Regions from separate parts of the Bacillus pretiosus genome, predicted to be linked through region 1. Evidence: predicted binding sites of a transcription regulator. Region 1 holds the regulator's gene; each other region holds the start of a gene.
The links. Region 1 encodes Rex, which represses fermentation and respiration genes when NADH is low (regulators of the CRP and FNR family bind a similar motif). Its sites were predicted from a motif close to TTGTGAAATATTTCACAA; they were not measured.
Positions count from the first base shown of each region.

Region 2: ACU8YW_RS25275 (DUF1641 domain-containing protein) is a predicted target of Rex. The motif match lies at 1,872-1,889, and genes of this name have one in related genera.
Region 3: ACU8YW_RS24285 (L-lactate dehydrogenase) is a predicted target of Rex. The motif match lies at 2,758-2,775, and genes of this name have one in related genera.

Region 1 covers NZ_CM129593.1:255,389-262,531, forward strand. The annotation lists gene tsaD (tRNA (adenosine(37)-N6)-threonylcarbamoyltransferase complex transferase subunit TsaD) at 1-818, shown strand, start outside; gene ACU8YW_RS01505 (ABC-F family ATP-binding cassette domain-containing protein) at 1,226-3,160, opposite strand; gene ACU8YW_RS01510 (redox-sensing transcriptional repressor Rex) at 3,348-3,977, shown strand; gene ACU8YW_RS01515 (YdiK family protein) at 4,007-4,198, opposite strand; gene ACU8YW_RS01520 (CPBP family intramembrane glutamic endopeptidase) at 4,195-4,944, opposite strand; gene groES (co-chaperone GroES) at 5,346-5,630, shown strand; gene groL (chaperonin GroEL) at 5,669-7,143, shown strand, end outside.
Region 2 covers NZ_CM129593.1:4,861,592-4,868,734, forward strand. The annotation lists gene ACU8YW_RS25265 (MFS transporter) at 1-776, opposite strand, end outside; gene ACU8YW_RS25270 (winged helix-turn-helix transcriptional regulator) at 1,171-1,518, shown strand; gene ACU8YW_RS25275 (DUF1641 domain-containing protein) at 1,949-2,389, shown strand; gene ACU8YW_RS25280 (NAD(P)/FAD-dependent oxidoreductase) at 2,434-3,612, shown strand; gene tyrS (tyrosine--tRNA ligase) at 3,803-5,065, opposite strand; T-box leader at 5,116-5,331, opposite strand; gene murB (UDP-N-acetylmuramate dehydrogenase) at 5,440-6,354, opposite strand; gene ACU8YW_RS25295 (SET domain-containing protein) at 6,743-7,138, opposite strand.
Region 3 covers NZ_CM129593.1:4,696,987-4,704,129, reverse strand. The annotation lists tRNA gene ACU8YW_RS24330 (tRNA-Thr) at 3-78, shown strand; tRNA gene ACU8YW_RS24325 (tRNA-Lys) at 89-164, shown strand; tRNA gene ACU8YW_RS24320 (tRNA-Gly) at 178-248, shown strand; tRNA gene ACU8YW_RS24315 (tRNA-Ile) at 259-335, shown strand; tRNA gene ACU8YW_RS24310 (tRNA-Asn) at 343-417, shown strand; tRNA gene ACU8YW_RS24305 (tRNA-Ser) at 424-514, shown strand; tRNA gene ACU8YW_RS24300 (tRNA-Glu) at 520-591, shown strand; gene ACU8YW_RS24295 (sigma-70 family RNA polymerase sigma factor) at 866-1,333, shown strand; gene ACU8YW_RS24290 (DUF4179 domain-containing protein) at 1,326-2,354, shown strand; gene ACU8YW_RS24285 (L-lactate dehydrogenase) at 2,892-3,836, shown strand; gene ACU8YW_RS24280 (S8 family serine peptidase) at 4,010-7,143, opposite strand, start outside.

The DNA.
Region 1 (7,143 bases):
TAAAAGAAGCAAATATCACATTTGATGATATTGATGCAATTGCTGTAACAGAAGGACCTGGGTTAGTAGGAGCGCTTTTAATAGGGGTAAATGCAGCGAAAGCAGTGGCTTTTGCACATGATATTCCTCTAGTGGGTGTTCATCATATAGCTGGGCACATTTATGCGAACCGTTTAGTAAAAGAAGTTCAATTCCCACTACTATCACTTGTTGTATCTGGTGGACATACGGAGCTTGTTTATATGAAAGAACATGGTTCATTCGAAGTGATTGGTGAAACAAGAGATGATGCAGCTGGAGAGGCATATGATAAAGTAGCTCGAACATTATCCATGCCATATCCAGGTGGTCCTCACATTGATCGCCTTGCACATGAAGGGGAACCGACAATCGATTTGCCTCGTGCATGGCTAGAACCTGATTCGTATGATTTCAGTTTCAGTGGATTGAAATCAGCAGTTATCAACACTGTGCATAACGCGAAACAACGCGGGATAGAAATTGCACCGGAAGATTTAGCAGCAAGTTTCCAAGCGAGTGTAATAGATGTGCTTGTAACGAAAGCATCTCGTGCAGCAGAAGCGTATAACGTAAAGCAACTGCTTCTTGCTGGTGGAGTAGCTGCGAATAAAGGACTTCGCGCACGTTTGGAAGCGGAATTTGCGACAAAAGAAAATATCGAGCTAATTATTCCTCCACTATCTTTATGTACCGATAATGCAGCGATGATTGCAGCCGCAGGTACAATTGCATATGAACAAGGAAAACGTGCTACATTAGCTCTAAATGCAAATCCAGGATTAGATATTGAAGAATAGTTATGCACAAAATTAACCACAGCTTGTGGATAAAACCCATATTATCTGTTGATAATGTGGGTTTTATTGTGTATATAAAATGTTGATAACTTTTTTGGAAGTTGTGGATAATGTGGAAAAGTTATTTTGGGGTTTATTTTATAAAGGTGGATATGTGTATAAACCTGTGGATAAAGCAGAAGAAGTCTGACCTTTGAATGTATTCTTTTTTGGGAAATAAATCGCAAGAAGATATCTCTAAAAAACATTTTGAAATGTCCCCTTATTATAGGGGCGAGCCAACATTGTCAAACTTTGTCGGTAAATCGGTATGTCGTGTCGAATCGTTTATACCCCAGCTAGAAGATAAAAAGGATGTCGCATAGTCAAAAATCCCGACTTATGAGACATCCTTCTTATTCATACTCTTATAAATGTAATTCTTCCCATTCTGCCATACAAGCATCAAGTTGCTCTTGTAGTGTTTGCTTTTTCGTTGTAATTTCACTAGCCTTTTCATAATCTGCGTATATTTCTGGTAAGCAAAGTTGATCTTCTAACGTAGCAATTTCTTCTTCAAATTCTACAATATTTTGTTCTAGTTCCTCAATTTTTCGAGTGCGTTGACGTTCTAATTGTTTACGCTCTTTTTCTTCGAGATAATTTAATTTTTCTTGCGCTACAGTTTTTTGAACAGGTGCTTGGTTTTCTTGCTGTTCTTGTTGTTCAAATGCTGCACGTTCAATCATTTCATTTTTCTTCTCCACATAGTAATCGTAATCGCCTAAATACTCTTGTGCACCTTCTGTTGACAACTCAACAACGGTCGTCGTTACACGATTAATAAAGTAGCGGTCATGTGAAACAAATAGAAGGGTGCCTGGATAATCAATTAAAGCATTCTCCAAAATTTCTTTACTATTTAAATCAAGATGGTTCGTAGGTTCATCGAGAATTAATAAATTTGATTTTTGCATCATAAGTTTTGCAAGAGCTAATCGAGCTTTTTGTCCACCACTAAGAGAAGATACTGGTTTTAGTACATCATCCCCTGTGAATAAGAAGTTACCTAATATCGTGCGAATTTCTTTTTCGGGCTGCAATGGATATTCATCCCATAACTCATTTAAAACTCGCTTAGAAGATGTTAAGTTTGCTTGTTCTTGATCATAATAACCAACAGATACATTGGATCCGAAAGAAACATCACCATTTAATAGTGGTAACTTATTCACAAGTGATTTTAATAATGTGGATTTTCCAATTCCGTTTGGACCAACTAAAGCAACGCTATCCCCGCGAGTTAAGCGCATAGTTACATGTTCAATAATCGGATCATCATCATAGCCGATAGTTGCATCCTTTACTTGTAAAACATCATTTCCACTTTGTTTTTCGATATCGAAGTAGAAGGATGCTGACTTAGAATCACCTAATGGTCTAGTCAATAATTCCATTCTATCTAATTGTTTACGACGGCTTTGAGCACGTTTTGTCGTAGATGCGCGCGCTATATTTTTTTGAACGAAATCCTCAAGCTTAGCGATTTCATCTTGTTGTTTTTCATAACGTTTCATGTCTTGCTCGTATAATGCTGATTTTAAGTCTAAATATTTACTGTAGTTACCAACAAATCGTCTGCTTTCTTTATTCGAAATTTCATATACTTGTGTAACGAGTTTATCTAAGAAATAACGGTCATGGGAAACGATTAGTATTGCGCCAGGATAGCCTTGTAAATATTGTTCAAGCCATGTTAATGTTTCGATGTCTAAATGGTTTGTAGGCTCGTCCAAAATAAGTAGGTCTGGTTTCGTTAATAATAATTTACCGAGAGCTAATCGTGTTTTTTGTCCACCGCTTAATGTAGAAATCGTCGTCTGGTGCGTTTCAACTGGGAAGCCAAGACCACTTAAAATCGAGCGAATATCTGCTTCATATTGATATCCACCTTGATCTTTATAATCTAATTGCAATTGGTCATAATCAGCTAATAATCTTTCATATGTAGCCTCGTTTGAAAAGTTTTCTTCTTTTCCCATCTCTTGCTCTAGCCTTCGAAGTTTTGTCTCCATTTGCTGCAAGTGTGTAAAGACGGTTAACATTTCATCCCAAATTGTTAAAGACGTTTCTAACCCGGTATTTTGAGCTAAATATCCGATTGAGACATCTTTTGGTTTTATAATTTCGCCACCATCATGAGATAGCTCACCAGCTATTATTTTTAATAGTGTAGATTTTCCGGCCCCATTTCGTCCGACTAATGCGATACGATCTTTCGTTTGAACTTCCAATTTTATGTTTGCAAGAATCGTTTCGGCACCGTATAATTTCGTAAGCGCGTTTACTTGTAATAAAATCAATGTTTTCACCTCAAATAATTTCTTAACTTTGCCATGTTTATATTTCTCAATCATACTAAAAATAGTGTATAGTTTAAAATAAAGAGAGAATACTTCTTCTCTTTATTATACAGGGAAATTCATGAGTGCTAAACTTCTGTATTTGATTCAAGTATATGAATAAAGGTAGGAAGAGAGGAGAGGTTATATGGAGCAGCAAAAAATTCCACAGGCCACTGCCAAACGATTGCCTCTATACTATCGATTTATCCAAAACTTATCTCTTTCTGGTAAGCAACGTGTTTCATCAGCCGAATTGAGTGAAGCGGTAAAAGTTGATTCCGCAACGATTCGAAGAGATTTTTCATATTTTGGAGCGTTAGGGAAAAAAGGTTATGGATATAACGTAAATTATTTATTATCATTTTTCCGTGAAACACTCGACCAAGATGATATAACACGTGTAGCACTTATTGGAGTAGGTAATTTAGGGACCGCTTTCTTACATTATAATTTCACGAAAAACAATAATACAAAAATTGAAATGGCGTTTGATGTTAGTGAAGAGAAAGTCGGGACAGAAATCGGGGGCATTCCTGTATATCATTTAGATGAATTAGAAGAACGTTTATCAACTGATATACAAGTGGCAATATTAACAGTACCCGCTACAGTGGCACAATCTGTAGCAGATAGATTGGCAGAAACGAACGTGCATGGTATTTTAAATTTCACACCAGCGCGCTTAAATGTGTCAGATAATATAAGAATTCACCATATTGATTTAGCGGTAGAGTTACAAACACTTGTTTACTTTTTAAAGAATTATCCACAATAAAACGCAGAGGAAGCGACCTCTGCGTTTTATTATTGTTTTTTCTTTGTGAATTTAACTAAGATAAGGCGAAGTGCCAAATTAAAATCAATTGTTGCCATAACTGCAAATAGTATTGTCCACATATTCCAGATTGTATCTGTTACGTTCGTAATGGCGAAGCGTGTAAAGATACATCCTAGAAGGAAGTACAATGCAGCCATGAACAATGGTGAGTTCCTCATACTAAAAATCCTCCGATAAAGCCTTGCATTTTTTCAGCTTCTTTAATCATTTCTTGAATTTGTTCATTGCTCATTAAAACTTGAGCAACTGCAACTAATGTATTCATTGCAACATGAGCTGCGATAGGGACGATAATACGCTTCGTTTTTACATATAAAAAGGCGAATACGAGTCCCATAGAAGTGTATACCAATAAGTGAGTGAAATCAAAATGAATTGCTGCGAATACAAGAGAACTAATGATAGCAGCAATAAAGAAGTTAAACTTCTTATAAAGTGTACCAAATAAAATTTTTCTAAATACGATTTCTTCCAAAATAGGTCCTATTATAGAGATAACGATAAGGAACCAAGGTGTCGTTTTTGCGATATCCATAAGTCTTGCTGTATTTTCTGATCCAGGTTTAATTCCTAATACACGCATTTCTATCATACCGGCAATACTTTGTGAGAAAAATGCTAGGAAGAACCCGATAAAAATCCAACCAATCGTAGCTGGAACAGTAGAGCGCATTGTATCTAAACGTCTGTCACGAATATCTGTTCTAAGTAACCAAAGTACGATACATAATGCAATAAAGAAGCTAATGATTGCCCAGTGGCCAGTTATGAGTTGAAATTTCTCTTCTCTAGTAAATCCCCTGTTATCATAAAGTCCAGTTTTCAGCAGAAGTGGTAATCCAGCAATGGATGATAACTGCATTAAAATGTATGTAACGATAACCCACCAATATTGTTTTTTCAAATGGTTTAACCATCCTTTCTAACTCTAGTGTATGAGATAAGGTAGGATAACATGTAAGTATGCTACCTACGATATAAACCTCGCTTAAATTATGTTTTTTTCGTAAATCCTTATTTGAAATTATAATAGAAGACAGGAGAAAGTTGTGTGTATAGCGAAAACAACTTAGGGTGTCCTTTCATATTGTAACATACGAGTAGGGGAAACAACGATTCATATAGTAAAGGTAGAAGAAGAGGGACTCTATATAGAAAAGTGTATAGCTTAATTTGCGAAAAAATTATGATTTTTTTACTTGCAAAAGAAATTGAGATTATTTATTATTATAAGTGTGTTAGCACTCGGGTGACTTGAGTGCTAATAAATAAAATTTACATAACAAAATGAGGAGGTTATTGTTCATGCTAAAGCCATTAGGTGATCGCGTTGTAATTGAGCTTGTTCAAGCAGAAGAAAAAACAGCAAGTGGTATTGTATTACCAGACACTGCAAAAGAAAAACCACAAGAGGGTAAAGTTATTGCAGTAGGTACTGGTCGAGTGCTTGAAAATGGTGAGCGTGTTGCTCTAGAGGTAGCTGCAGGTGATCTTATCATCTTCTCAAAATATGCAGGTACTGAAGTAAAATATGAAGGTACTGACTACTTGATTTTACGTGAAAGTGACATTTTAGCAGTTATCGGTTAATTATATAAATCTTAAAAAATTCAAGGGGGTCAATTATTATGGCAAAAGATATTAAATTTAGTGAAGAAGCACGTCGTTCGATGCTTCGCGGTGTCGACACTCTTGCAAACGCAGTAAAAGTAACGCTTGGACCAAAAGGTCGTAACGTTGTACTTGAGAAAAAATTTGGTTCACCACTTATTACAAATGATGGTGTAACAATCGCAAAAGAAATCGAATTAGAAGATGCATTCGAAAACATGGGTGCAAAATTAGTAGCAGAAGTTGCTAGCAAAACAAATGATGTAGCTGGTGACGGAACAACAACTGCAACTGTATTAGCACAAGCTATGATTCGTGAAGGTCTTAAAAACGTAACAGCTGGTGCGAACCCAATGGGTCTTCGTAAAGGTATCGAAAAAGCTGTTACTGCTGCAATTGCAGAATTAAAAGAGATTTCTAAACCAATCGAAGGCAAATCTTCTATCGCACAAGTAGCTGCTATTTCTGCAGCTGACGAAGAAGTAGGTCAATTAATCGCTGAAGCAATGGAGCGCGTTGGTAACGACGGCGTTATTACTTTAGAAGAATCTAAAGGATTTACAACAGAATTAGACGTAGTAGAAGGTATGCAATTTGATCGTGGATATGCATCTCCTTACATGATTACTGATTCTGACAAAATGGAAGCAGTTCTTGATAACCCATACATCTTAATTACTGATAAGAAGATTTCTAACATCCAAGAAATCTTACCAGTATTAGAGCAAGTGGTACAACAAGGTAAACCACTTCTTATCATCGCTGAAGATGTAGAAGGCGAAGCTTTAGCTACATTAGTAGTGAACAAACTTCGTGGTACATTCAATGTAGTAGCTGTTAAAGCTCCTGGATTTGGTGACCGTCGTAAAGCAATGCTAGAAGATATCGCAATCTTAACTGGTGGCGAAGTAATCACTGAAGAATTAGGTCGTGACTTAAAATCTGCTACAATTGAATCTTTAGGACGTGCTGGTAAAGTTGTTGTAACGAAAGAAAACACAACTGTAGTTGAAGGTATCGGAAATTCACAACAAATCGAAGCTCGCATCGGTCAAATCCGCGCGCAATTAGAAGAAACTACTTCTGAATTCGATCGTGAAAAATTACAAGAGCGTCTTGCAAAACTTGCAGGTGGCGTAGCAGTAATTAAAGTAGGTGCAGCAACTGAAACTGAGTTAAAAGAGCGCAAACTTCGCATTGAAGATGCACTTAACTCAACTCGTGCAGCAGTAGAAGAAGGTATCGTTGCAGGTGGTGGTACTTCACTTATGAACGTATACACGAAAGTAGCTTCTATCGTAGCTGAAGGCGACGAAGCAACAGGTATCAACATCGTACTTCGCGCACTAGAAGAGCCAGTTCGTCAAATCGCAATCAACGCTGGTCTAGAAGGATCTGTAGTTGTAGAGCGTCTAAAAGGCGAAAAAGTAGGCGTTGGTTTCAACGCAGCTACTGGCGAGTGGGTTAACATGCTTGAAACTGGTATCGTAGA
Region 2 (7,143 bases), 650 kb from region 1:
GATAATTTCCCGCCAACCATATTCCCAATCGCAATTGCAATTCCGTACACTAACAAAATAATTGTAACGGTACTTGATTTAAATCCTGTTACTTCTTGTAATAGCGGAGATAAATACGTAAACGTTACGAATGTTCCCCCGTATCCTAATGCAGTAATAATAAATACAAGTAATAGCCTTCCATTCGTAATCAGTTTGAATTGATCGCGAAATGATACAGACGTACCTTTTTTTAAGTTAGAAGGAATTAGCATACTATTGGCGATTAAGGCAACGATTCCAATTGCCACAATTACCATAAACGATGTTCTCCAGCCAAATTGTTGACCGATAAATGTTCCAATCGGTACGCCTGTAATGGTCGCAACAGTTAAACCAGTAAACATAAATGCAATTGCACTCGCACGTTTATTCTCTGGTACAAGCGCAGCCGCAATTGTGGATCCTATCGACATAAAAACGCCGTGTGCAAACGCAGATACAACCCTTGCGATAAGCAACACAGTAAAACTTGTTGCCACTGCCGCAATTCCATTACCAATAATGAAAATAATCATAATCCACATTAATAACGCCTTTCGCGACATACTAGCTGTTAATGACGTTAATACTGGGGCACCAAACGCTACTCCTAATGCATATAAAGAAACGGTTAAACCCGCTGTTGTAACAGAAACATGTAAATCCTCTGAAATAGATGGTAATAAACCGACACTAATAAATTCGGTTGTACCAATTCCAAACGCACTAATTGCTAGTGCTAATAAAGCAAACATGCTTCTCCGATTCGTCTGTACTACCGAAGAAGATACTGTATATGAATTCAATTGAACTCCTCCTTAATACGAGAAATCCAATCATAATAGTATGAAAAAAGGCCTTTTTTCTTCTACAAAAATAATGTTACTGCTGATATATGCTATTATGAATGGCTTCACTCTTTTTTTGAAGAACGCACTTTAAAGTACGATAGGTACCAAAAAGTAACATAGGCACTTTTTAGTACCGTACTACTCATTTCCCTCTTACGTATGCTATTATGGAACATATTCAACATGATAAAAAGTACGTACTTTAAAGTGCTATAGGTACTTTTTAGTAACATTTAAATTATTTGGCTTCTTTTGTTGGAGAATTGAAATCTATATTCATCAAAGGAGATTTTTTTATATGAAGAAATATAATATTCCCGTTGAAGCGACTTTAGAGGTTATCGGCGGAAAATGGAAAGTCGTTATTCTTTGCCACTTAACGAAAGGTACAAAGAGAACGAGTGAATTAAAACGTCTCATGCCTGGTATTACACAAAAGATGTTAACACAGCAATTACGCGAATTAGAAGAAGACGGAGTTATTCAAAGAAAGGTATACAATCAAGTACCACCGAAAGTAGAATATTCTCTTACAGACTACGGTTGGTCTTTAGAATCCATTCTTGATTCCCTTTGTACTTGGGGCGAATGCCACCTTGAAAAAAGCGGTAACACATCGATGCTAATTACAGAAGGTGAACAATAAAAAAAGGAAAAAATGAACATAAATTTGTCCATTTTTTCCTTTTTTTATTTATATATACGTACCTTTCTAACCTTAACAAAATAATTTATGCGCTTTCACGCCTTGTCAGTACTACATTATACGCTTAATATCAAATAATTAGGAATCATTTTTATGTTAACATAGGTGTATATAGTATATAATATAGGATATATATTATATACACTTTCCGATAAAGGAACTTTCCATTATGCGGACAAGCCATGTATCGGACAGTTCATAAATAATAGGTAGGACATTATGGTTTTGGATTTATGATTTCAGCTTACTTGCTGGCATAAATTTAAAGGCATTTTATTGTGCTTTGTGAAACTTTGTATAAAGTTTCGCAAACGTTTACTATCTTACCTATCAAAAATAAGAGTATTGCTATCGTAAAGGAGAATTGGAGATGCCAGAAACTATGACTCAAACAAAGCCAGAACAAGAAACTGTACAAATTTCTGCTAGCCAAGGACAACTTGATGTACTTGATCAGTTGTTAAAACCTGAGGTACAAGAATCATTAACTACACTAGTAGAACAGCTTCCAAAATTAACTGAGCTTGTTAATATTTTAACTAAGTCTTATGACTTCGCTCAAACTGTTGCTACTGATGAAGTATTAAAAAGCGACACTGTTAGTGCAATCACAGAGCTTGTAGAACCTGTAAAAGATACAGTGAAAGGCATGGCTGCGACTGCTATCGAAGCGAAAGATCGTGCTGACGAAAGCAACGAAGTTATCGGCCTGTTCGGTCTATTAAAATTACTAAAAGACCCACAAGCACAAAAAATGTTCCGCTTTGTGAACGCATATCTTCAAATTAGTGCAGAACGTAACAATAAATAAGTTAACTTATAACAACAATTAGTAAAGACGGGGGATATCATACTATGTCAAAACAAATTGTCATCTTAGGCGCTGGTTATGGCGGTCTTCTTGCCGCTTTAAACGTACGTAAATATTACAGCAAATCAGAAGCACAAGTTACAGTGATTAACCAATACCCAACACACCAAATCATCACTGAACTACACCGCCTTGCAGCTGGTAACGTTGCTGAGCAAGCAATTGCAATGCCACTTACAAAGCTTTTCAAAGGTAAAGACATCGATCTTAAAATCGCAACAGTTGAGTCATTCTCAGTTGATAGCAAAGAAATTAAACTAGCTGGTGGCACTACTTTATCTTACGACGCACTTGTAGTTGCTTTAGGAAGTAAAACTGCTTACTTCGGTATTCCAGGACTAGAAGAAAACAGCATGGTATTAAAATCTGCTGCTGATGCAAACAAAATCTACAAACACGTTGAAGACCGTATTCGTGAATACGCGAAAACGAAAAACGAAGCTGATGCTACAATCGTAATCGGTGGTGGCGGATTAACTGGCGTTGAGCTAGTTGGTGAGCTTGCTGACATTATGCCTAAACTTGCAAAAAGCCACGGCGTAAATCCAAAAGAAGTTAAACTTCTTCTTGTTGAAGCAGGTCCAAAAATCCTTCCAGTATTACCAGACCACTTAATCGAACGTGCAACTACTAGCCTAGAAGCACGCGGTGTTACATTCTTAACAGGTCTTCCTGTAACAAACGTTGCTGGCAATGAAATCGACTTAAAAGACGGTCAAAAACTTGTTGCTAACACATTCGTTTGGACAGGCGGCGTACAAGGTAACCCATTAATCGGTGAATCAGGTCTTGAAGTAAACCGTGGCCGTGCAACAGTTGATGCATACCTACAATCTACTTCTCACAAAGACGTATTCGTTGCTGGAGACAGCGCTGTTGTCTTCGCTCCAGACGGACGTCCATACCCACCAACTGCACAAATCGCTTGGCAAATGGGTGAGTTAATTGGATACAACTTATACGCAGCACTAGAAGGCAAAGCATTCGAAGAGTTCGCACCTGTAAACTCTGGAACACTTGCTAGTCTAGGACGTAAAGATGCTGTTGCTACAATTGGAGCAAGCAATACTCCACTTAAAGGCTTACCAGCATCATTAATGAAAGAAGCAAGTAACGTTCGTTACTTATCACACATTAAAGGTCTATTCAGCTTAGCTTACTAATCTGAATATAAGCCCGAATCATGCCCTGCATGGTTCGGGCTATTTTTGTCCGTAATTTTCTCTAACTTATTTATTCGGCAGAAGAATATTATAACCCTTTTAATTATCTAAATTTACTGATTATTTTATGTCTAAATTGTGTATATGAAAAGATGGAAGTATTCTTCCTACTCCCATCCTTTCACACAAATTATTCTCCTAACTTCACTAAGCTGTAGTTCTTCTTCCCTTTACGAATAATAATAAATCGTCCATCAAATGAATTTTCTACAGTAACATCTGTACCCACATCCGTTACTTTTTCGCCATTCATCGAAATAGCTCCATTATTAATATCTTCACGTGCTTGTCGTCTAGATGGCTCAATTCCTAAATCGACTAGCCATTCTACGATATTTTTCGTCTCCTTTGAAGACTGGAATGTTGGCATCTCTTTAAAGCCCTGCTCAATTTCATCAGCTGTTAATGATTTAATATCTCCGCTAAATAACGCTGCTGTAATTTTCACAGCTTGCAGGAAGGCCTCTTCTCCATGAACGAATTTCGTCATTTCTTCCGCTAATACTTTTTGCGCTTCACGTCTATGAGGCTCTGTTTCTACCTTCGTTGCCAATTCATCAATGCGCTCTTTCGTTAAGAACGTAAAGTATTTCAAGTATTTCACTACATCACGGTCATCTGTATTCACCCAAAACTGGTAAAATTCAAATGGTGTTGTTTTTTCAGGATCAAGCCAAACTGCACCACCTGCTGATTTACCGAACTTCGTACCATCTGATTTCAGTAATAACGGAATCGTTAATCCGAATACTTTCGCTTCGTGCCCTTCTAACTTACGAATTAAATCTAAACCACTCGTAATATTTCCCCATTGGTCACTACCACCAATTTGCAGTTGAACATCTTCTTTCGTGTATAAATGATGGAAGTCCATCGCTTGCAAAATTTGGTACGTAAATTCTGTAAAAGAAATTCCTGTATCTAAACGACTTGCTACAATATCCTTCGCTAACATGCTATTAATGCTAAAGTTCTTCCCGTAATCACGTAAAAACTCAATAATGTTTATTTCATGTGTCCAGTCGTAGTTATTTACCATCTTCACTTCGCTATTTCCGCCAAAATCAAATAGCTTTTTCATTTGCGCTGTTAACGCATCCACATTATGCTGAACTACTTCTAACGTTTGAAGTTGACGTTCTGATTGACGTCCGCTCGGATCACCAATCGTTCCTGTTGCCCCACCAATTAAAATAACTGGATGATGGCCAGCTAACTGAAATCTCTTCATCATCATAAACGGAATTAAATGTCCAATATGCATACTATCACCTGTCGGATCAACTCCGCAGTATAGTGAAATCTTTTTCTCTTCTACTAGCTTACGTAACCCTTCTTCGTCCGTCTGTTGATTAATGGCGCCGCGCCATTCTAATTCATCAATAATATTCATCTTTTGTCATCCCCTTTATTTTTTAAAACAAAAAGTCCCTATGTCTATGACATAGGGACGATTATTCACCGTGTTACCACCCAGTTTGTATAAATAGCATAGCTACTCATACCACTCTTAGCAATAATATCGATTGCCAATCCGCTTAGCATTACCTAAGATACTCCAGAGTGTAATTCGCAAGTTTGTTTGTGCTAGGTTCCAGCAACCCCTAGCTCTCTCGTTAACAGTGACAAACTGCTACTGGGCTCTTTCAACGTATGTTATTTGTTAAATTATTAGCCATTATATTGAATTGAAAACAACTTGTCAACAATACCCAAATATTATTTTAAAATAATTCATACTTTTATACGCTTTTAATTCAAAGATTATTATAGATCTTCTCCAATAATCCTTACTTCTCGCTCTAACTTCACGCCAAATTTCTCTTCAACAGTCTTTTGTACAAAGTGAATTAAATCGATGTAATCTTGTGCTGTTCCGTTATCAACATTCACCATAAATCCAGCGTGTTTTAAAGAAACTTCCACTCCGCCAATTCGCTTACCTTGTAGTCCTGATTCTTGAATCAATTTACCAGCAAAGTTATTTGGTGGACGCTTAAATACACTACCACATGAAGGATATTCTAGAGGTTGTTTTGACTCACGTTTAAACGTTAAATCATCCATTTTTTCTTTAATTTCTTCACGCACACCTTCTTGAAGCTCAAATCTCGCTTCAAGAATAATGTAATGGTTGTTTGCAAATACACTCTTACGATATCCAAATTCAAATGCTTCTTTCGTTAAAGTACGTAACTCTCCATCACCTGTCATTACGACAGCTTCTGTTAATACAAACGATACTTCACCGCCGTATGCGCCAGCATTCATATATAAAGCTCCGCCAACTGAACCTGGAATACCACAAGCAAACTCAAGACCCGTTAAATTATGATCTAATGCAATACGTGATACATCAATAATTGCTGCACCACACTGTGCTACAATCGTCGTTCCTGTTACAGTCACATCTGTAATGTGAATTAAACTTACGGTAATCCCACGAATTCCACCATCTTTAATAATGACATTCGATCCATTTCCTAAAAACGTAACTGGAATATTATATTCGTTAGCATATTTGATAACTTCTTGAATTTCATCATAATTTGTCGGCGCAACGAACACATCTGCTTTTCCACCAACTTTAATATGCGTATGATTCTTTAACATTTCATCTTGTTTCACATGACCTTCAGGCAATACCGTACTTAAATATTTATAAACCTCTTGCATATTCATTTTACGATTCCTCTATTTCTATATTCTTTTTATCCCGTTATACGGGCCCATAATATCCCCACATACATGAACGAACCTAAAGTGGTGGATACAGTGTACCCAAAATCAATTCGAGACACCTATAAACCTCTTAATTTATAAGAGGTGCCACTCATATTAAAATATATATTGCATAATAAAGCAACCCAAATGGGCTACTAAACTTGACATGTCATCAGAAAGACAACAATTTGTAAAATATATTACTTTTTCAAAACACTATCCTTCAGTATCTTACTATACCATACGAAAATAAAGTGGTATTTTTTTGTAATCTTTTTTTATTTTCATCAATAAAAAAAGATGCTTTTACCTATGTAAAAGCATCTTTTTTATTACTTATTATAATTTACTTTTCGTTCTCTTCTTTTTCCTTATCAAACCATAATAGCTCATCGTCATCAACTTCACCATTATAATTGATTAGAATCTCTTCTCCCGCTTTTATATCTTTGTAAGCAAAGAAGTTAAACGTGTGATTCTCAAAGACAATATCATACGTTGCATTCGGATTATATGCATGATTAAATAACATGCCGTATCCTAAAAGGAATGCTGTATGATTTACCCCATACTCAAATGCGTAGTCAGCAAGTAACGTTTTCTCAATGTGTTCATGCTGTTCATTCGGATAAGAGATAACTGGTGCTGAGTGAATCAACTCACCCTTTTTAATATCACGAGTTGCAAATACCCCTCTATTAAATTCTCCATCACTAAGTTCAGAAGTCTTAACTTCGATCATATGCG
Region 3 (7,143 bases), 810 kb from region 1:
AAGCCGACTTAGCTCAACTGGTAGAGCAACTGACTTGTAATCAGTAGGTTGGGGGTTCAAGTCCTCTAGTCGGCACCACTTTCAAAATGAGCCATTAGCTCAGTTGGTAGAGCATCTGACTTTTAATCAGAGGGTCGAAGGTTCGAATCCTTCATGGCTCACCATTTACAATTTAATGCGGGTGTAGTTTAGTGGTAAAACAAGAGCCTTCCAAGCTCTGGTCGAGAGTTCGATTCTCTTCACCCGCTTTTCAATTATGGGCCTATAGCTCAGCTGGTTAGAGCGCACGCCTGATAAGCGTGAGGTCGATGGTTCGAGTCCATTTAGGCCCACCATAATTATTCCGCAGTAGCTCAGTGGTAGAGCTATCGGCTGTTAACCGATCGGTCGTAGGTTCGAGTCCTACCTGCGGAGCCATATTATAGAGAAGTACCCAAGTGGCTCAAGGGGCTCCCCTGCTAAGGGAGTAGATCGCGAACGCGGTGCGAGGGTTCGAATCCCTTCTTCTCTGCCAGAATTGGCCCGTTGGTCAAGTGGTTAAGACACCGCCCTTTCACGGCGGTAACACGGGTTCGAATCCCGTACGGGTCATACTAAAAGAGATAGCATAATCTGCTATCTCTTTTTTGTTGTGTAAAAGCGGACTTTGGATAGTCTGCTTTTTTTTATGGGTTTTTTGTGTCTTTAATGCTTGATAGTAATTATTGCAATAAGTTGTAGGAGATTTATATATATGCATTTATTTTTGCAACCTTTTTATTCTCTCATTCGACTATATTAGTAAAGGGAGGAAGAAATAAAAATGGACATAGCCTATCTAGTAAACTAAGCAACAAGAGGAAATGATCAAGCATTTGAACAACTTATTACTTTTGTTCGCCCAAAGCTATATCGAACAGCCTATTCTTATGTAAGAAATGAACAAGATGCACTGGATATATACCAAGAAACAATTTATGAAGCATATCTTTCATTGAGAAAATTAAAAAAGCCGGAGAAATTTCAAAGTTGGATTACTAAAATTCTTGTTTTTAAATCCATTGATTTTGTAAGAAAGTCCTCTAGACAATTTGTTGTGAATGATGAAATGTTATCTAATTTATGTACAGAAGAGAGCATGAATAAATTAGAGCAATCGCTGGATTTAACCGAGGCATTTAATTTCTTAGATCCTACTTACAAAACCATTATTTTATTAAGGTATTATCACGATTTATCTATTAAGGAAATTGCTGAGGTTCTTAATTCTCCAGAAGGAACGGTAAAATCTCAATTACATCGAGCAAAGCAAGCCTTACGCCCCATTTTAAAGGAGGGATATAGTTATGAATAAAGAAGAAATTAATCACCATATCAATGATATTCCTATACCAGAAGATCGGTTAATTCAAAGAGAAAAAACAGCCATGCTTCAAGCTAAGAAAAATCAGTACCGTAGAAAAAAAACAATTAAGTATTCTAGTCTTATTGCTTGTGGAATATGTGTTTCTCTCTTAGGTTTTGGATTCATTTCTCCTACCATGGCAAAGACATTATCGGGTGTTCCAGTTATAGGCTCCATTTATGCACAATTTAATGATATTGCTTCTGATAAAATTGAAAAGGATGAGCTTGCCACATCAATTGAGAGACGAGATAGTCATAGTGGTTTAACGATGAATGTGAAAGAAGCTGTTTACGATGGTGGACGTTTAGTGGTCACGGTGGAATACAAAGGAGAGAATCCTATTTCCAAAAGTAATGAAGAGAAAGCTGGATTTAGTTATATAACCATTAATGGGAAAGAAGTCAGAGCTGCAATTGGTTCTACTTCACAGAAGTCAAAAGGACAAAACACCATTATTGAGCAGCATGAATTTACTCTGGCTAATTACGGTGAATTTGGTGATAAAATTGATGTTTCCGTCCATGGGAAAGATTTATTTGAACAAACAGGAATATGGAACGTAGCATTTCCTCTTACAAAAGTTGAAGGTGAGATTCATAAATTCACTCCTAATATAAAAACATCAACGAAAGATAATTTATATGCATTAACAGTAAATCAAGTAACCTTTTCTTCACTTTCAACGAGGATTGATTTGACCTTTGATTATCCAAAAGAAATGGAAGCTAATGATAGCTGGCCAGCACTTGATTATACCGTAACTGATGATAAAGGAAAAATCTACGAAGGAGTCAGCTTGCAAGTTGGTAGCACGGGACTATACGGACACCATATTGTTTTAGCTCTTCCACCAATGGATAATCCTCCAAAATCCTTAACAATTGAACCTACGTATCTTAGTGATCTAAATGATACATTAAAAAATGGAGGTGCTGAAGATTTAAAAACGACTGTGTTGCTACAATAATTAAAGAGCTTTGCTAGGTTCACATGTTTATTGACTGTTAATAAGTGACGGTATGTTAATTTGACGTGTATGGAAAAAACATCGCTGTCCAGCTAAGATAAATTTGTATCCATATAATCAAAAGACGCTATTCTTTTTGTAGAAATATACAGAAAGGATGGCGTTTGTTATGCTGTTATCATTGTCGGTTTTTGTCGGTAAGTCGATATATTGCAAAAATCGCTGATATATTTGGAGTTACGGTCCATATATTTAAAAAATCGCTGATATAATTTCACTTACCGACAAAAACATAAGAAAATCCCTTTCACAATCTAAAGAAAACGTCTCCATTGAGATGGATTCCACACCTATTCCATCAACTTTACACTCTATGTGAAAAAGTTCACAAATAGGTCATAATTTGTGAACTTTTTCACAATAATACGTGCTACAATATGAATGTAAAGAAGTTAAACAACATTAAATTAGTATTTTAATTAATTACTTAAACAATCATAAAAAAATATATGTGAACAATAGAGAGGGGAAATTACCATGAAAAAAGGTATCAATCGTGTAGTATTAGTAGGAACAGGAGCTGTAGGTTGTAGTTACGCTTACTCAATGATCAACCAAGGTGTAGCTGAAGAATTCGTATTAGTAGATGTTAATGAAGCAAAAGCAGAAGGGGAAGCAATGGACTTAAGCCATGCGGTACCATTCTCTCCATCACCAACAAAAGTTTGGAGCGGTAGCTATGCAGATTGTAAAGATGCAGATCTAGTTGTTATCACTGCTGGATTACCACAAAAGCCAGGTGAAACTCGTTTAGACTTAGTTGAGAAAAATACAAAGATCTTTAAACAAATCGTTCGCGGCATTATGGATAGCGGGTTCGATGGAATCTTCTTAATCGCAACTAACCCAGTTGATATTTTAACTTACGTAACTTGGAAAGAATCTGGTTTACCAAAAGAGCGCGTAATCGGTTCTGGTACTACTTTAGACTCTGCTCGTTTCCGTTACATGTTAGGTGACTACTTAGATGTAGATCCACGTAACGTTCATGCTTACATCGTTGGTGAGCACGGTGACACTGAACTTCCAGTATGGAGCCACGCTACTGTAGGTGTACAAAAGTTAGAAACAATCTTAGCTAACAACGAGCAGTACAAACAAGAAGACTTAGATAAAATCTTCGAAAATGTACGCGATGCAGCTTACCATATCATCGAGCGTAAAGGTGCAACTTACTACGGAATCGGTATGTCACTACTTCGTGTAACTAAAGCAATCTTAAGCAACGAGAACAGCGTATTAACTGTATCTGCATACCTTGAAGGACAATATGGTGAGAAAGATGCTTTCGTAGGTGTTCCAGCTGTTATTAACCGCGAAGGTGTACGTGAAATCGTAGAACTTGAGCTAAATGAAGAAGAAAAAGCGAAATTCGCTCATTCTGTAAAAGTATTAAAAGAAACAATGGCACCAGTACTATAATAATTGCTAAATAATTCAGAGGCGGGAAACTGCTTCCTACCTCTGAGTTTTTATATAATTTAATATAAATTCCTTTTCCGGTTTCCCTTGTATATCCCCAATATACCCCTTTTGCTGGATAAGGGTCGTTTATAGAAAAGAGCACTCTACTTTATATAGAGTGCTCTTTATTATTATTTTTTAGGTGTTAATCCTAATTTCTTTAAAATATCTGCCAGTGTACCGCTTTTTGATTTTTCAACAGGTATTTGTGATTTAGATGCATCTGGTCCTTTTTTCAAGAAGTTCTTTTCAACGAAACGAATATCTTTTTCGTCGACAATGCCATCTTTGTTAAGGTCGCCGTCTTTCACAGATAGTCCTTTTTTACCATAGTTGCTAGCGATAATTTCAGCATCTTTCATATCAATTACTTTATCAGCATTTACATCGCCAGCAAGGTTTTCGTCAGGTCGTGCATAATAATATTGACCAAGTAGTTTACCATCTTTTTCAGTACCTAGTTTTGTAGTTAGTCGGCTTGTTAAATGTCCTGGAACCTCCACGTATAAGTTATAATCACGTTTATTAACAGGAAGTCCATTCAATTTGAAGTAACCGTATTTATCAAGTGAGCCTTCAAACTTATGACGGTAAGAATCTGTTGCATATACTTTTACACCAAGCTTTGTATAATCAAATTTCTCATCTAAATATCCACGTTCATTTAAGAATGCACCAGGTTTAATATTTCCTTCTACTTTTGAGTTTAAAGACATAACTGAGAATGTTTGATCTTGAAGCACACGCATTCTGCTTGGCTCTGATTCACCTTGTTTCCAGTAAACGAACACCGGTAAATCTAATTGAGCATTTGCTTCATAAAACTCATCATTTTCTACCTTGAAAGTTACATCAATGAACGGGAAGTCACCATCTAATCCGGCGAAGTTTTTATCATCGATAGCTCCGCCTACTGTAACAGAACCTTCTTCTAGTTTCGGCTCATTTACTTTTGCGGTTACCCCTTTTTCAGAAAGGAGTTTTTCAAAAGTAGGATTCAATTTCGCATTTGCAAATTTGAAGTTCTTCTCTAGGAATTTTACGTTAAATTCTCCAGATACAAATTGTTTCACATGTTTGGCGTTTAGTGTCACAGTGAATTCATCATCTTTATATAATTCTTTTTTATCATAACTAGCTTTTGCATATTGAGCACCTTGCGGAATAAACCAATAGTTATTTACACCGCTTGGATAGTCAGGACCTGCAGTTGCATAATCGAAAATATATACGCCTGTGTTCATTGGACCTTCAGTTTTAAAGGAATCAGGTGTAATACCAACTTTAAAGTCACCATTTTCAGTAATAGGTAAAAACTTGTGCAAGTAGGGAGAATAGTCATAGTACATAACGCCGTTCGCTTCTTGCGTAATGTTTAATCCTTTTCCTCTTAAGTAGTCAACGTTAGAATCATATACATTTCCTTTAACCCATAGTGCTTTTTTACCGTCTTCTACTGTATAGTTTTCTTCATTTAATTCATAAATACCAGGCTGTAATCCAGTTAATTTCACTTCTGGCGGTGTATTATCAATTACGACATAATCACCTTTCACACGTGCTTTCCCGGCTTTATCGTAGCCAACAAATTCAATTGTGTAATCTCCTTCTGGTAAGTCGATTTTTTCATCACCAATTGGTTTTGCAGGATCATTTGTAAAAGGATACACTCTGCCGTTAAAGAATGAATCTAAATAGTAATACACATCTGTTTTTAATCCACTCGTGTTTAATGTTCCGATGAAGCCAAGTGCTTTATTTGTTTTGGAATCTTTCACGATAAGATCTAACGTTTCAAGTTCGCTATTTAATTGGAACGCCCCGTGAACATATGATTCGCGGTATGGATTGAATGTAGATGTATCAGTTGAGATTGTTTTTCTTGATAATAGTGCATTTTCAATACCAGGCTCTGACACACGAATAGAGAACGGAATTTGATACGTTTCTTCTTTATTTTTCGTATTTGTAATATGAATATATCCTTCATATCGGCCTTGCTTTGCACCAGCAGGAATATTAATTTTTGCTTCAATTTCATCTGATTTACCAGCATCAATCGTAATTGTTTCAGAAGTAGAAATTTTTACACCGTTTGCGGTAGCGTCATTAATGGCAGAAGAAGCTGGTGTATAAGAAATTTCTGTTTTAAATTCTTTCTTCTCTTGTTTATTGCGGTTTTCAATTTTAATTTTTCGTTTTTGTTCAATGGATTCCCCGTCTTTTTGATAGTATTTACCGAATGCAATGGATCCAGTTTCGTCTGGTACTTCAATCACTTCATCATTGACAATTGTTTTTGTCGTATCTAACACTTTAAAACTTGTTTCCGTGTGAACAGAGTTATAAGCATCTACTCGTCCAGCTCCAACTTCATATACGGAATACTTTTCTTTTAAATCATCAGCTGTGTTCATAAGAGATGCCTTTACATCGAATGGAGAGTATTCTGGGTGTTCTTGCAAAATAAGAGCAGCAACGCCAGCGATATGAGGAGATGCCATGGATGTTCCTTGCATACGTTCATAGGAAACATCGTAGTTTTCACCTTCTTGCGGGTCGTTAATATATTCAGGTACTGTTGAAAGTACCGCAACACCAGGCGCTGTAATATCAGGTTTAATATCATCATTTGATGTAACAGGGCCGCGTGAGCTAAAGTCTGCAAGATGATCGCCTTCTGTTTGAATATAATTTATTTCATCGAAAGTTAAGGATGTTTTGCCTTGTTCAATTTGAGCTTTTAGTTTTTCGCCATCTTCTTTCGTTAGGCGGAATGCTGGAATGTATTTTGTACTTTCGCCAATATAGTAAGGAATTTCTCCATCCACATTGTTATAAATAATAACTGCTTTTGCACCAGCTTGTTTCGCATTTGCGATTTTTTCATCAAACGAGATTGTACCACGTGCAACGAGAGCGATTTTTCCTTTTACATCTTTTTTACTAAACTCGTCAGGAGTACCGATTCCTACAGATTCAATAGGGAGAGATTGTCCTTTGAAATCCTCTATTTTATCAGTGAAGTTTTTGCCGAATAAAATTAGGTTAGGGAATTGTAATTGCCCAGCATGACCGGATAGTTTCGGTAAGGAAATAGAGCTATCACTTGCTCCAACTGTAATAGCAAATGGAGAAGCGCCTGGTGACCCAAGTGTCGCTGGATTTGGGCCAGAGTTCCCGGCAGCAACGACTGTAACAACGCCCGAAAGCATTGCGTTATTGACAGCGATAGACGTTGGATCAAGCGGATTGTTGCTATCGT